DNA from 3 places in the Streptomyces sediminicola genome. Region 2 is predicted to be linked to each of the others. Evidence: predicted binding sites of a transcription regulator. Region 2 holds the regulator's gene; each other region holds the start of a gene.
What was found. Region 2 encodes HrcA, which represses chaperone genes, less so after heat shock. Its sites were predicted from a motif close to TTNGCACTCNGNNNNNCNGAGTGCNAA; they were not measured.
Positions count from the first base shown of each region.

Region 1: a site for HrcA is predicted at 1,671-1,697, ahead of groL (chaperonin GroEL). Genes of this name have one in related genera too.
Region 3: a site for HrcA is predicted at 2,361-2,387, ahead of groES (co-chaperone GroES). Genes of this name have one in related genera too.

Region 1 covers NZ_CP144555.1:3,854,750-3,859,081, forward strand. Annotated here, with positions in the region: gene thrC (threonine synthase) at 1-516, shown strand, start outside; gene VM636_RS16950 (MoaD/ThiS family protein) at 612-887, shown strand; gene VM636_RS16955 (cold-shock protein) at 1,328-1,531, shown strand; gene groL (chaperonin GroEL) at 1,858-3,480, shown strand; gene VM636_RS16965 (NADH:flavin oxidoreductase) at 3,738-4,332, shown strand, end outside.
Region 2 covers NZ_CP144555.1:4,741,099-4,745,430, reverse strand. Annotated here, with positions in the region: gene dnaJ (molecular chaperone DnaJ) at 1-1,139, opposite strand, end outside; gene hrcA (heat-inducible transcriptional repressor HrcA) at 1,140-2,156, opposite strand; gene VM636_RS20805 (MBL fold metallo-hydrolase) at 2,320-3,045, shown strand; gene VM636_RS20800 (DUF3097 domain-containing protein) at 3,080-3,880, shown strand; gene hemW (radical SAM family heme chaperone HemW) at 4,086-4,332, opposite strand, start outside.
Region 3 covers NZ_CP144555.1:2,770,939-2,775,270, reverse strand. Annotated here, with positions in the region: gene VM636_RS11930 (methyltransferase domain-containing protein) at 1-568, opposite strand, end outside; gene VM636_RS11925 (polysaccharide deacetylase family protein) at 731-1,600, shown strand; gene VM636_RS11920 (polysaccharide deacetylase family protein) at 1,597-2,331, shown strand; gene groES (co-chaperone GroES) at 2,534-2,842, shown strand; gene groL (chaperonin GroEL) at 2,959-4,332, shown strand, end outside.

The sequences.
Region 1 (4,332 bases), 890 kb from region 2:
GCCTCCGGCTCCCAGCTCACGAAGATCGACAAGGGGCTGCGCGAGCTGATCTCCCTGGGCCTGGTCGAGGACCGGCCGTACAAGATCTTCGGGGCGCAGGCCGAGGGCTGCTCGCCGGTGGCCGCGGCCTTCAAGGCCGGACACGACGTGGTCCGCCCGCAGAAGCCGGACACCATCGCCAAGTCCCTCGCCATCGGCAACCCGGCCGACGGCCCCTACGTCCTCGACATCGCCCGCCGCACCGGCGGCGCCGTGGAGGACGTGACCGACGCGCAGATCGTGGACGCGATCCGGCTGCTCGCCCGCACCGAGGGCGTCTTCGCGGAGACCGCCGGCGGCGTGACCGTCGGCGTGACCCGCAAGCTGGTCGAGAGCGGCGTCCTCGATCCCACCCTGACCACCGTCGTGCTCAACACCGGCGACGGGCTCAAGACCCTGGACGCGGTGGCCGACACCGGCCTGACCGCCACGATCCGCCCCAGCCTGGAGTCGTTCCGCGCGGCCGGCCTCGGCTGAGCCACCGCCCCGCCGTCCCCTCGTCGTCGGGCGGCGGGGGCTGGACGCGCAGCTCCCGCGCCCGTCGGTCCGCCACCCCTTCCGGAGGTTCCCCCGTGAGTGTCACCGTCCGCATCCCCACCATCCTGCGCCCCTACACCGGGGGCCGCGCCGAGGTCAGCGCCGAGGGCGCGACCCTCGCCGAGGTCATCTCCGACCTGGAGAAGAACCACACGGGCATCGCCGCCCGCGTCCTGGACGACCAGGGCAAGCTGCGCCGCTTCGTGAACGTCTACGTCGACGACGACGACGTCCGCTTCGAGCAGGGGCTGGAGACGGCGACCCCGGACGGCGCGGGCGTCTCCATCATCCCGGCGGTCGCCGGCGGCTGACCGACCCTGGCCGTTACCAAAGGTAATGGCGGTGACCCGCCGTGCGCGGGACCTGCCCCCTCCGTGAGAGAAGCGGAGGGGGCAATTCCATGGGGTTGAGCACGGTAGAGTTGGGGAACGCGGTCTCCTCCGACGGTTCGGGGACCCTGAATTCCTGCCGTACGCCCGACAAGATGCAGCCAAAGTCTGGGCGGCATTCGCGGCTTTTGTGGCCTTTGTGTGGCCCGACTTGACCGGAATTCAACCGAATTCTCGCCACTTTCCTGGCCCGGCGCGTCCAGATTTCTCGTCCGATTGACCTGTTGCAGACGGCAGTTGGGCAGATACATTCGGCCGCGGTCGACGCGTTCCGGCGCACGCCCCCAAGCACGGGGGGTGAGGTCTGACCCGGGTCCGCGAAGTGCGGATCTGTGCAAGGGCCAGTAATAGGGGAGTTAGGCATGGCTCAGGGCACCGTCAAGTGGTTCAACGCGGAGAAGGGGTACGGCTTCATCGCGGTCGACGGTGGTGCGGATGTTTTCGTCCACTACAGCGCGATTCAGATGGACGGCTACCGCACCCTCGAAGAAGGCCAGCGGGTCGAGTTCGAGATCTCGCAGGGTCAGAAGGGCCCGCAGGCCGACATGGTCCGCCTCAGCGCCTGAGACGTACGGCCACCGAAAGCGAACGGTTCTTCTCCGAAGGGCCCGCACCCCACGGGGTGCGGGCCCTTCGGGCCGTCCCGGGCGGGGGCTCCCCGGTGTTCGCGGGCGGCGGAGCCGGGCCGCGGATCGCCCGGAGGCGCTTGCACTCGGCAGGGTCGAGTGCTAATCATTGCGTTAGCACTCTGAAGGTGAGAGTGACAACGAGGACCGGGTCGGTGAGGCCCGCGGGCCGGGTGGGGAAGGAACCACGAGGCACGCGAGCCGTCCGTCGCGGGCGCGGGCGCGGTCCGAAGGAATCACCCCCAGTCCTGGAGGGACCACTTCACATGGCCAAGATCATCGCGTTCGACGAGGAGGCACGGCGCGGCCTCGAGCGCGGCATGAACCAGCTCGCGGACGCCGTCAAGGTGACGCTCGGCCCCAAGGGCCGCAACGTCGTCCTCGAGAAGAAGTGGGGCGCCCCCACGATCACCAACGATGGTGTGTCCATCGCCAAGGAGATCGAGCTCGAGGACCCGTACGAGAAGATCGGCGCCGAGCTGGTCAAGGAAGTCGCCAAGAAGACGGACGACGTCGCCGGCGACGGTACGACCACCGCCACCGTCCTCGCCCAGGCCCTGGTCAAGGAGGGCCTGCGCAACGTCGCCGCGGGCGCCAACCCGATGGCCCTCAAGCGCGGTATCGAGAAGGCCGTCGAGGCCGTCTCCGCCGCCCTGCTGGAGCAGGCCAAGGACGTGGAGACCAAGGAGCAGATCGCCTCCACGGCCTCCATCTCCGCCGCCGACACCCAGATCGGCGAGCTGATCGCCGAGGCCATGGACAAGGTCGGCAAGGAAGGCGTCATCACCGTCGAGGAGTCCCAGACCTTCGGTCTGGAGCTGGAGCTCACCGAGGGTATGCGCTTCGACAAGGGCTACATCTCGGCGTACTTCGCCACCGACATGGAGCGTATGGAGGCCGTCCTCGACGACCCGTACATCCTGATCGCCAACTCCAAGATCGGCAACGTCAAGGACCTGCTGCCGCTCCTGGAGAAGGTCATGCAGTCGGGCAAGCCGCTGCTGATCATCGCCGAGGACGTCGAGGGCGAGGCCCTGTCGACCCTGGTGGTCAACAAGATCCGCGGCACCTTCAAGTCCGTCGCCGTCAAGGCCCCGGGCTTCGGCGACCGCCGCAAGGCCATGCTCGGCGACATCGCCATCCTCACCGGCGGCGAGGTCATCTCCGAGGAGGTCGGCCTCAAGCTGGAGAACGCCACGCTGGACCTGCTGGGCAAGGCCCGCAAGGTCGTCATCACCAAGGACGAGACCACCATCGTCGACGGTGCCGGCTCGGCCGACCAGGTCCAGGGCCGCGTGAACCAGATCCGCGCCGAGATCGAGAACAGCGACTCGGACTACGACCGCGAGAAGCTCCAGGAGCGCCTGGCGAAGCTGGCCGGCGGCGTGGCCGTCATCAAGGCCGGTGCCGCCACCGAGGTGGAGCTCAAGGAGCGCAAGCACCGCATCGAGGACGCCGTCCGCAACGCGAAGGCGGCCGTCGAGGAGGGCATCGTCGCCGGTGGCGGCGTGGCCCTGCTGCAGGCCTCCCAGGTCTTCGAGAAGCTGGAGCTCCAGGACGACGAGGCGACCGGCGCCAACGCCGTGAAGCTCGCGCTGGAGGCCCCGCTGAAGCAGATCGCCGTCAACGGTGGTCTCGAGGGCGGCGTCGTCGTGGAGAAGGTCCGCAACCTCCAGGTCGGCCACGGCCTGAACGCCGCGACCGGCGAGTACGTCGACATGATCGCCGAGGGCATCATCGACCCGGCGAAGGTGACCCGTTCCGCGCTGCAGAACGCCGCCTCCATCGCCGCGCTGTTCCTCACCACCGAGGCCGTCATCGCCGACAAGCCGGAGAAGGCCGCCGCGCCGGCCGGCGGCGGCATGCCGGGCGGTGACATGGACTTCTGACCGGACCCGTCCGGTCGCGTCCCGCGCATCCGAGGGCGGCATCCCCTGTTCCGGCAGGGGGTGCCGCCCTCGCGCCGTCTTCGGACCCGGGCGCGGCCCAAGGGGACGGTGGCGCCGGGGAGTTGGATGTGCCGGGGATCACACGGGGCGGTGCCGGAGCGCGGAATGCCCGCGCGGGACGGCCGGTTGTCCCGGACGCGTGCGATGCATGCGCGCGCACATACCCGCCGGTACTCCCTCGACCGAGGAGCCCCCACGTGACCGCCACCGCCCCCGAGGCGTCCGAAGCCGCCGCCCGCGCCGCCCGGCTGCTGGCCCGCCCCGTCACCCTCAACGGGCTGACCGTCCCCAACCGCATCGCCATGGCGCCGATGACCCGCATGTTCTCCCCGGACGGCATCCCCGGCGAGGACGTGCTCTCGTACTACGCGCGCCGCGCCGCCGCCGGTGTCGGACTCATCGTCACCGAGGGCACCTACGTCGGCCACCCCTCCGCCGGGCAGAGCGACCGGGTGCCCCGCTTCCACGGCGAGGAGCAGCTCGCCGGCTGGGCCAGGGTCGCCGAGGCCGTGCACGCGGCCGGCGGCACGATCGTGCCGCAGCTCTGGCACATCGGCATGGTCCGCGAGCAGGGCGACCCGCCCTTCGCCGACGCCCCCGCCGTGGGCCCCTCCGGCCTGCGCATCGGCGAGTCCGTGCCCACCGGCCGGGAGATGACCCGCCAGGACCTCGACGACGTCGTCGGGGCGTTCGCCGAGGCCGCCGCGGCTGCCGAACGCATCGGCTTCGACGGCGTGGAGATCCACGGCGCCCACGGCTACCTCGTCGACCAGTTCCTGTGGGCGGGCACCA
Region 2 (4,332 bases):
CAGCGGCCGTTGAAGGCGTCCTTGAGCCGGGAGAAGAGTCCCTGCTGGCCGGGCTGGAACTGGCCTTGCGGGCGTTCCTCACCGCGCAGCTTCGACAACTCGCGCAGCAGGCGCTCCTGTTCGGGGTCGAGCTTGGTGGGGGTGGTCACCTCGACGTGGACGATGAGGTCGCCCCGGCCGCCGCCGCGCAGGTGCGTGACGCCGCGGCCGTGCAGCGGGATCGACTGGCCGGACTGGGTGCCGGGCCGGATGTCGACCTCCTCCAGGCCGTCCAGGGTCTCCAGGGGCACTTTGGTGCCGAGGGCCGCCGCGGTCATCGGGATGGTGACCGTGCAGTGCAGGTCGTCGCCGCGCCGCTGGAAGGTCTGGTGGGGCAGTTCGTGGATCTCGACGTACAGGTCGCCGGCCGGGCCGCCGCCGGGGCCGACCTCGCCCTCGCCGGCGAGCTGGATGCGGGTGCCGTTGTCCACACCGGCCGGGATCTTCACCGTCAGGGTGCGGCGGGAGCGGATGCGGCCGTCGCCCGCGCACTCGGGGCACGGGGTGGGCACCACGGTGCCGAAGCCCTGGCACTGCGGGCAGGGCCGCGAGGTCATGACCTGGCCCAGGAAGGACCGGGTGACCTGGGAGACCTCGCCCCGGCCGCGGCACATGTCGCAGGTCTGCGCGGAGGTGCCGGGCGCGGCGCCCTCACCGTTGCAGGTGTTGCAGACGACGGCCGTGTCGACCTGGATGTCCTTGGTCGTGCCGAAGGCCGCCTCGTCCAGCTCGACCTCGATGCGGATCATGGCGTCCTGGCCCCGGCGGGTGCGCGAGCGCGGCCCGCGCTGCGACGCCGTGCCGAAGAAGGCGTCCATGATGTCCGAGAAGTTCCCGAAGCCGCCCGCGCCGAAGCCGCCCGCGCCACCGGCGGCGCCGGCCTGCGAGAGGGGGTCTCCGCCGAGGTCGTAGACCTGCTTCTTCTGCGGGTCCGACAACACCTCGTAGGCGGCGTTGATCTCCTTGAAACGCTCCTGCGTCTTCGGATCGGGGTTGACGTCCGGGTGCAGCTCGCGCGCGAGCCGGCGGAACGCCTTCTTGATCTCGTCCTGGGACGCGTCGCGTCGCACGCCGAGTACGGCGTAGTAGTCCGTGGCCACCTAAGACTCCGCCAGGATCTGTCCGACGTACCGTGCCACTGCGCGTACCGCTCCCATCGTTCCCGGGTAGTCCATGCGGGTCGGACCGACCACGCCGAGCTTGGCAACCGCCTCGCCGCCCGAACCGTAGCCCACCGACACGACGGACGTGGAGTTGAGTCCTTCGTGGGCGTTCTCGTGACCGATGCGCACGGTGACGCCCGGTTCCTGCGCCTCGCCGAGCAGCTTGAGGAGCACGACCTGCTCCTCCAGCGCCTCCAGGACGGGGCGGATCACCAGGGGGAAATCGTGCCCGAAGCGGGTCAGATTGGCGGTCCCGCCGATCATGAGCCGCTCCTCGTTCTCCTCGACCAGCGTCTCCAGGAGAGTGGAGAGCACGGTGGAGACCGTACCGCGGTCCTCGGCCTCGAACGCCTCGGGCAGATCCTCGACCAGGCCCGGCACGTCCGTGAACCGGCGGCCCGCGACCCGGCTGTTGAGCCGTGCCCGCAGGTCGGCGAGGGACGCCTCCCCGAACGGCGCCGGGCAGTCCACCATCCGCTGCTCGACCCGGCCGGTGTCCGTGATCAGCACGAGCATCAGCCGCGCAGGCGCCAGCGCGAGCAGTTCCACGTGGCGCACCGTCGAACGGGTCAGCGACGGGTACTGCACGACCGCGACCTGCCGCGTGAGCTGCGCCAGCAGCCGCACGGTGCGGGCCACCACGTCGTCGAGGTCGACGGCGCCGTCCAGGAAGCCCTGGATGGCCCGCCGCTCGGGCGCGGTCATCGGCTTGACGCCGGCCAGTTTGTCGACGAACAGCCGGTAGCCCTTGTCGGTCGGGATGCGCCCGGCGCTGGTGTGCGGCTGGGCGATGAACCCCTCGTCCTCCAGGGCCGCCATGTCGTTGCGCACGGTGGCCGGGGAGACGCCGAGGTTGTGCCGCTCGGTGAGCGCCTTGGAGCCGACCGGCTCCTCCGTGCCCACGTAGTCCTGGACGATGGCGCGCAGCACCTGGAGCCTGCGTTCACTGAGCATCGCGCAACACACCTCCAGATCGCCTTCGCCCGGTGTTCCCCCTGGCACTCACCGTGTTCGAGTGCCAGTCTTCCCGGGCCCAGTGTACGGCCGTCGGGTACGCCCCGGGCAAGGCCGGGGCACACGCCGTCGCGCGGGGTGACCGGACCGCTAGCGTCGCCGCATGACGGTGACTTGGGAAGAGCCGGGGTGGGAGAGGATCACGGCCCACGTGGTACGGCGGCGGCTGCCGGGCTGGGACTGCACGGTGGGGCTGGTCCTCGGGGCGGGCGGCGTCCTCGCGGTGGACGCCGGGTCGTGCCTGGCCGAGGGGGCCGGGGTACGGGCGTGGGCGGAGCGGACGGCGGGGGCGCGTGTGACGCATCTCGCGCTGACCCACGCGCACTTCGACCACGTCCTGGGGGCGGGGGCGTTCCCGGACGCGCGGGTGTACGGGGCCCCGGGCGTGGGCGCGGCGCTGACCGGGGGCCGGGAGGAGCTGGTCGCGGACGCGGTGGCGCACGGCCTGGACGCGCGCGCGGCGCGGGAGGCGGCGGACGCGCTGCCCGGGGCCGTGCGGGAGACGGAGGGCGAAGTGACGCTGGACCTCGGCGGCGGGGCGCGGGCGGTGCTGGCCGCCGTGGGCCCCGGGCACACCGGCCACGACCTGGCGGTGCTGGTGCCGGGCGATCCGGCGGTGGTCCTCTGCGGGGACCTCGTCGAGGAGTCCGGGCCCCCGCAGGCGGGCCCGGACGCGGTGCCGTCGCGCTGGCCGGCCGCCCTGGACCGGCTGCTCGCGCTCGGTGGCGAGGACGCCCGGTACGTTCCGGGCCACGGGGCGGTGGTCGACGCGGCGTTCGTGCGCGCGCAGCGCGACGCCCTGGCGGTCCGCTTCGGCGTGTCGCGGTGATCACGTCCGGTCCGTTCCTCGTATCGTCGGCAGAATGCGCCAGTACTCCGCCGATCTGACCCCGCCGTGGAAGAAGCCGCAGCCCGTGCCGGAGGTGCCGGCCGAGCCCGGACTCGTGGTCGAGGAGCCCGGCACCGGCTTCTGCGGCGCGGTGACCGGCTGCGAGGCGGGCACCGTGACCCTGGAGGACCGCTTCGGCAAGCGCCGGGTCTTCCCGATGGAGCCCCGCGGGTTCCTGCTGGAGGGCAGGGCGGTGACGCTGGTACGGCCGCCCTCCGGCCCGGTACGGCCCACGCGGACGGCGTCCGGCTCGGTGGCGGTGCCCGGCGCGCGCGCCCGGGTGGCACGGGCCGGCCGCATCTACGTGGAGGGCCGGCACGACGCCGAGCTGGTCGAGAAGGTCTGGGGCGACGACCTGCGCGTCGAGGGCGTGGTCGTGGAGTACCTGGAGGGCGTCGACGACCTCCCCGCGATCGTCGACGCCTTCGCGCCCGGCCCGGACGCCCGCCTCGGCGTCCTGGTGGACCATCTGGTGCCGGGCACGAAGGAGTGGCGGATCGCGGAGTCGGTCACCAGCGAGCACGCGCTCGTGGTGGGCCACCCGTACATCGACGTCTGGGAGGCCGTGAAGCCGTCCTCGCTGGGCATCCCCGGCTGGCCCCGGGTGCCGCGCGGCCAGGACTGGAAGACGGGGGTGTGCCGGGCACTGGGCTGGCCGGAGAACACGGGCGCGGCCTGGCAGGCGATCCTCGGCCGGGTGCGGTCGTACAAGGACCTGGAGCCGTCGCTGCTCGGCAGCGTGGAACGCCTCATCGACCACGTGACGGCCCCCTGACCCGACGGCGGTCGCCCAGGGGACGGCGCCTGACGCGACGGCGGGTCGCCCACAGGACGGCGCCCTGACCGGTCGGCGGGTCGCCCGGGGGCCGCGGCCCGACCGGCCCGCGACGCGCCCCGACCGGCCCGCGCCGCGGTCGGCCCGGGGTCCGGCGCCGACGGCGCCCTGACCGGCCCTCGCGCCGGCCCCCGTACCGTCCGGCTCAGTCGACCAGGTCGCGGACCACCGCGTCGGCCAGCAGACGGCCGCGCAGGGTGAGCGCCGCGCGCCCCTCCTCGTACGGGCCGCCGCGCAGCAGTCCGTCGGCGAGCGCGCGGCGGGCGGCGGCGAGCCCGGCCGGCCGCAGCAGGCCGAGCGGGACGCCTTCGCGCAGCCGCAGCTCCAGCAGCACGCGCTCCACCCGCCGGTCCTCGTCGGTCAGCAGTTCGCGGCCGGCGCCGGGCGAGCGG
Region 3 (4,332 bases), 2.0 Mb from region 2:
AGTACGCCTCGGGGTCGAAGATCCGGCCGCCGCCGGGCCGTGTGCCGCGCCGGGCCGGGTCGACGAAGACCGCGTCGCAGCCGCCCGTGCCGACGTCGGTGACGTCCGCCTCGCGCACCTCGATCAGCGCGTCGAGGCCCAGTTCCCGGGCGTTGGCGCGGGCCGCCGCCACCGTCACCGGATCGCGGTCCACGGCCAGCACCCGGATGCCCGCGCGGGCCAGCGCGATGGCGTCGCCGCCGATCCCGCAGCACAGGTCGGCCACCGACCGCACCCCGAGGGCGGCCAGCCGTCCGGCGCGGTGGGCGGCGACGCTCGCGCGGGTCGACTGCTCGACGCCGTGGGGGGTGAAGAACATCCTCCCGGCGTCCTCCGTCCCGAACTTGGCCACCGCCCGCTGCCGCAGGCGGGCCTGGCCGAGCGCGGCCGAGACCAGGTCCGGCGGGTGGGTGCGGCGCAGGCGGGTGGCGACCGCGAGTTCTCGGGCGGGATCGGTGCCGCGGACCTCGTCGAGGAGCGCACGGCCTTCGGGCGTGAGGAGCGCGTGGAGGGCTTCTGGGTCTTTCACCGGGTCATTGTGGGCCAGTCGGTGGAAGCCGCGCGCACGGCGCGGGTGTCGGGCCGGACACGGGGCCGGGCGCTGTCAGGATCCGAGACCATGCGAGTAGTCGTACAAAATGACAAAAGCCGGGCGAGACGCTTCCTCCGGGCGTCCACGCCGGGGGCCCGGATGTGCGGCGGTCTCGCCGCGCTCCTCGTCGCGGCCCTCGCCTCCGGCTGTGCGCAGGACGCGTCCCCCGAGCGGGACACCCCGGCCCGGCAGCCCCTCCAGGCGCCCCCCGCGGGCGCCCAGGAGGGCCCCGAGGCCAAGGCGCGGGCCGAACGCGCGGCCGTCGTCGCCGCGGCCAAGCGCTGGAACCTCGGCCGGGCCCCCCTCGTGGCACCCCCGCCCCCCGCCGAGAAGCCGGTGATCACCGCGCGCGCGGGCTTCGAGGTGGACGGACAGGAGGACCTGCCGCCGGTCTTCACCACCATCCCCACCGAGGACAAGGTCGTCTTCCTCACCATCGACGACGGCGCCGAGAAGGACCCGGAGTTCCTGCGCATGATGCACGAGCTGAAGGTCCCGTACACCGTCTTCCTCACCGACGAGGAGATCAAGGACGACTACGGCTACTTCCGGAAGATGCGCGACCTCGGCGTCACCCTCAACAACCACACCCTGACCCACCCGTACCTCCCCGCGCTCTCCTACGAGCAGCAGCGGCGGGAGATCTGCGGGATGCAGGACGTGATGGAGAAGCAGTACGGCACGCGCCCGGTCCTCTTCCGCCCGCCGTACGGCAACTACAACCGCGACACGCTCGCCGCCGCCAAGTCCTGCGGCATCCGCTACGCGCCCATCTGGGACGAGGAGGTCTACGTCGACCACTGGGAGTACCGCGAGTGGGACCGGAGCCTGCACCCCGGCGACATCGTCCTGAGCCACTTCCGCGGCCACGCCGACTGGGACGGCTCGATGACCGACCTCGCCCGGCGCTTCCTCGACAAGGTCACCGCCGAGGGCTACGCCGTCGCCCGGCTGGAGGACTACCTGTGAGGCGGGGGCGGTTCCGGACCGCCGGCGCCGCCCCGACGGCCGCCCTCGTGGCCCTGCTCCTCGCCGGCTGCGCCCCCTCCCCGGGCCCCGCCCCCGACGCCGCCGCCGGCAAGCCCGCCGCGCGCGCCGAGGTGCCGGACGCGGCGCTGCCGCCGGTCGTGGACCGCGTCCCCACCACCGACCGGGTGGTCTTTCTCACCTACGACGACGGGGCCGAGCGCGACCCCGGCTTCGCCGACGTGATCCGCGCACACCGGCTGCCCGTCACCCTGTTCCTCACCGAGAACGTCGCCGGCCCGGCCTACGGCCGGTTCGCCCGGCTGCGCTCGGTCGGCGCGAGCCTGCAGAACCACACCCTGGAACACCGCTCCCTGCGCGGACTGCCCTACGCCGGGCAGCGCGCCGAGATCTGCGGCCAGCGGCGCAAGCTCGACTCCCGCTTCGGCATCCGCCCCCACCTGCTCCGCCCGCCCCACGGCACGTACGACACCACGACCCTGCGGGCCGCCGCCGACTGCGGCGTCACCGCGCTCGTCCTGTGGCGCGCGACCGCCGGCGCGGGCGGCGACCTCGTCTTCACCGGCGGCGAGCAGCGGCTGCGGCCCGGCGACATCATCGCCGTCGACCCGGACGAGCCGGCCGGTCCACCGCCCGGCGAGACCACGCTGCGGCTGCTGCGGACCATCGGGGAACAGGGGCTGGCGGTGGGGCGGCTGGAGGACTACCTCTGACCCCCGGCCCGGCGACGCGACGCGGGGAATTGGCACTCCGCTTGACCGAGTGCTAATCGCGGTCATAGTCTCAGGTCTGGCACTCCCCCCAGGAGAGTGCCAACAAAGCGACGGGCAGGTCCGGCACCCGCGACGACGGATCGACCTGGTCGCCACCTCAGACAGTTAACCCCGTGAGATCTCCGAAGGGGGAGGTCGGATCGTGACGACCGCCAGCTCCAAGGTTGCCATCAAGCCGCTCGAGGACCGCATCGTGGTCCAGCCGCTCGACGCCGAGCAGACCACGGCTTCGGGCCTGGTCATTCCGGACACCGCCAAGGAGAAGCCCCAGGAGGGCGTCGTCCTGGCCGTGGGCCCGGGCCGCTTCGAGGACGGTAACCGTCTTCCGCTCGACGTCTCCGTCGGCGACGTCGTGCTCTACAGCAAGTACGGCGGCACCGAGGTGAAGTACAACGGCGAGGAGTACCTCGTCCTCTCGGCCCGCGACGTGCTCGCGATCGTCGAGAAGTAAGTCGACTCACCTCGACTCCTGCTCAGCAGCTGCGCCCCTGGCCCCCGCGGACGACAAGAAGCCGGGCGCCCGGGGCGCAGTCAGTTTTCTAGATTTCCGAGAGGGCTCACGCTCCCATGGCGAAGATCCTGAAGTTCGACGAGGACGCCCGTCGCGCCCTCGAGCGCGGCGTCAACAAGCTCGCCGACACCGTGAAGGTGACGATCGGCCCCAAGGGCCGCAACGTCGTCATCGACAAGAAGTTCGGCGCCCCGACCATCACCAACGACGGCGTCACCATCGCCCGCGAGGTCGAGATCGAGGACCCGTACGAGAACCTCGGCGCCCAGCTGGTGAAGGAGGTGGCGACCAAGACCAACGACATCGCGGGTGACGGTACGACCACCGCGACCGTCCTGGCCCAGGCGCTCGTCCGCGAGGGTCTGAAGAACGTCGCCGCGGGTGCCTCCCCGGCGCTGCTGAAGAAGGGCATCGACGCGGCCGTCGCCGCCGTGGCCGAGGACCTCCTCGCCACCGCGCGTCCGATCGAGGAGAAGTCCGACATCGCCGCCGTCGCCGCGCTGTCCGCCCAGGACCAGCAGGTCGGCGAGCTGATCGCCGAGGCGATGGACAAGGTCGGCAAGGACGGCGTCATCACCGTCGAGGAGTCCAACACCTTCGGCCTGGAGCTGGACTTCACCGAGGGCATGGCCTTCGACAAGGGCTACCTGTCGCCGTACTTCGTGACGGACCAGGAGCGGATGGAAGCGGTCCTGGACGACCCCTACATCCTCATCCACCAGGGCAAGATCGCCTCCATCGCGGACCTGCTGCCGCTGCTGGAGAAGGTCATCCAGGCCAACGCCTCGAAGCCGCTGCTGATCATCGCCGAGGACGTCGAGGGCGAGGCCCTCTCCACCCTCGTCGTGAACAAGATCCGCGGCACCTTCAACGCCGTCGCGGTGAAGGCCCCCGGCTTCGGCGACCGCCGCAAGGCGATGCTCCAGGACATGGCCGTCCTCACGGGCGCCACCGTCATCTCCGAGGAGGTCGGCCTCAAGCTCGACCAGGTCGGCCTGGACGTGCTCGGCACCGCCCGCCGCATCACGGTCACCAAGGACGACACCACGATCGTCGACGGCGCCGGCCAGAAGGCCGACGTCGAGGGCCGCATCGCCCAGATCAAGGCCGAGATCGAGGCCACGGACTCCGACTGGGACCGCGAGAAGCTCCAGGAGCGCCTCGCGAAGCTGGCCGGCGGCGTGTGCGTCATCAAGGTCGGCGCCGCCACCGAGGTGGAGCTGAAGGAGCGCAAGCACCGTCTGGAGGACGCCATCTCCGCGACCCGCGCCGCGGTCGAGGAGGGCATCGTCTCCGGTGGTGGCTCCGCCCTGGTCCACGCCGTCAAGGTGCTGGAGGGCAACCTCGGCAAGTCCGGCGACGAGGCCACCGGTGTGTCGGTCGTCCGCCGCGCCGCCGTCGAGCCGCTGCGCTGGATCGCCGAGAACGCC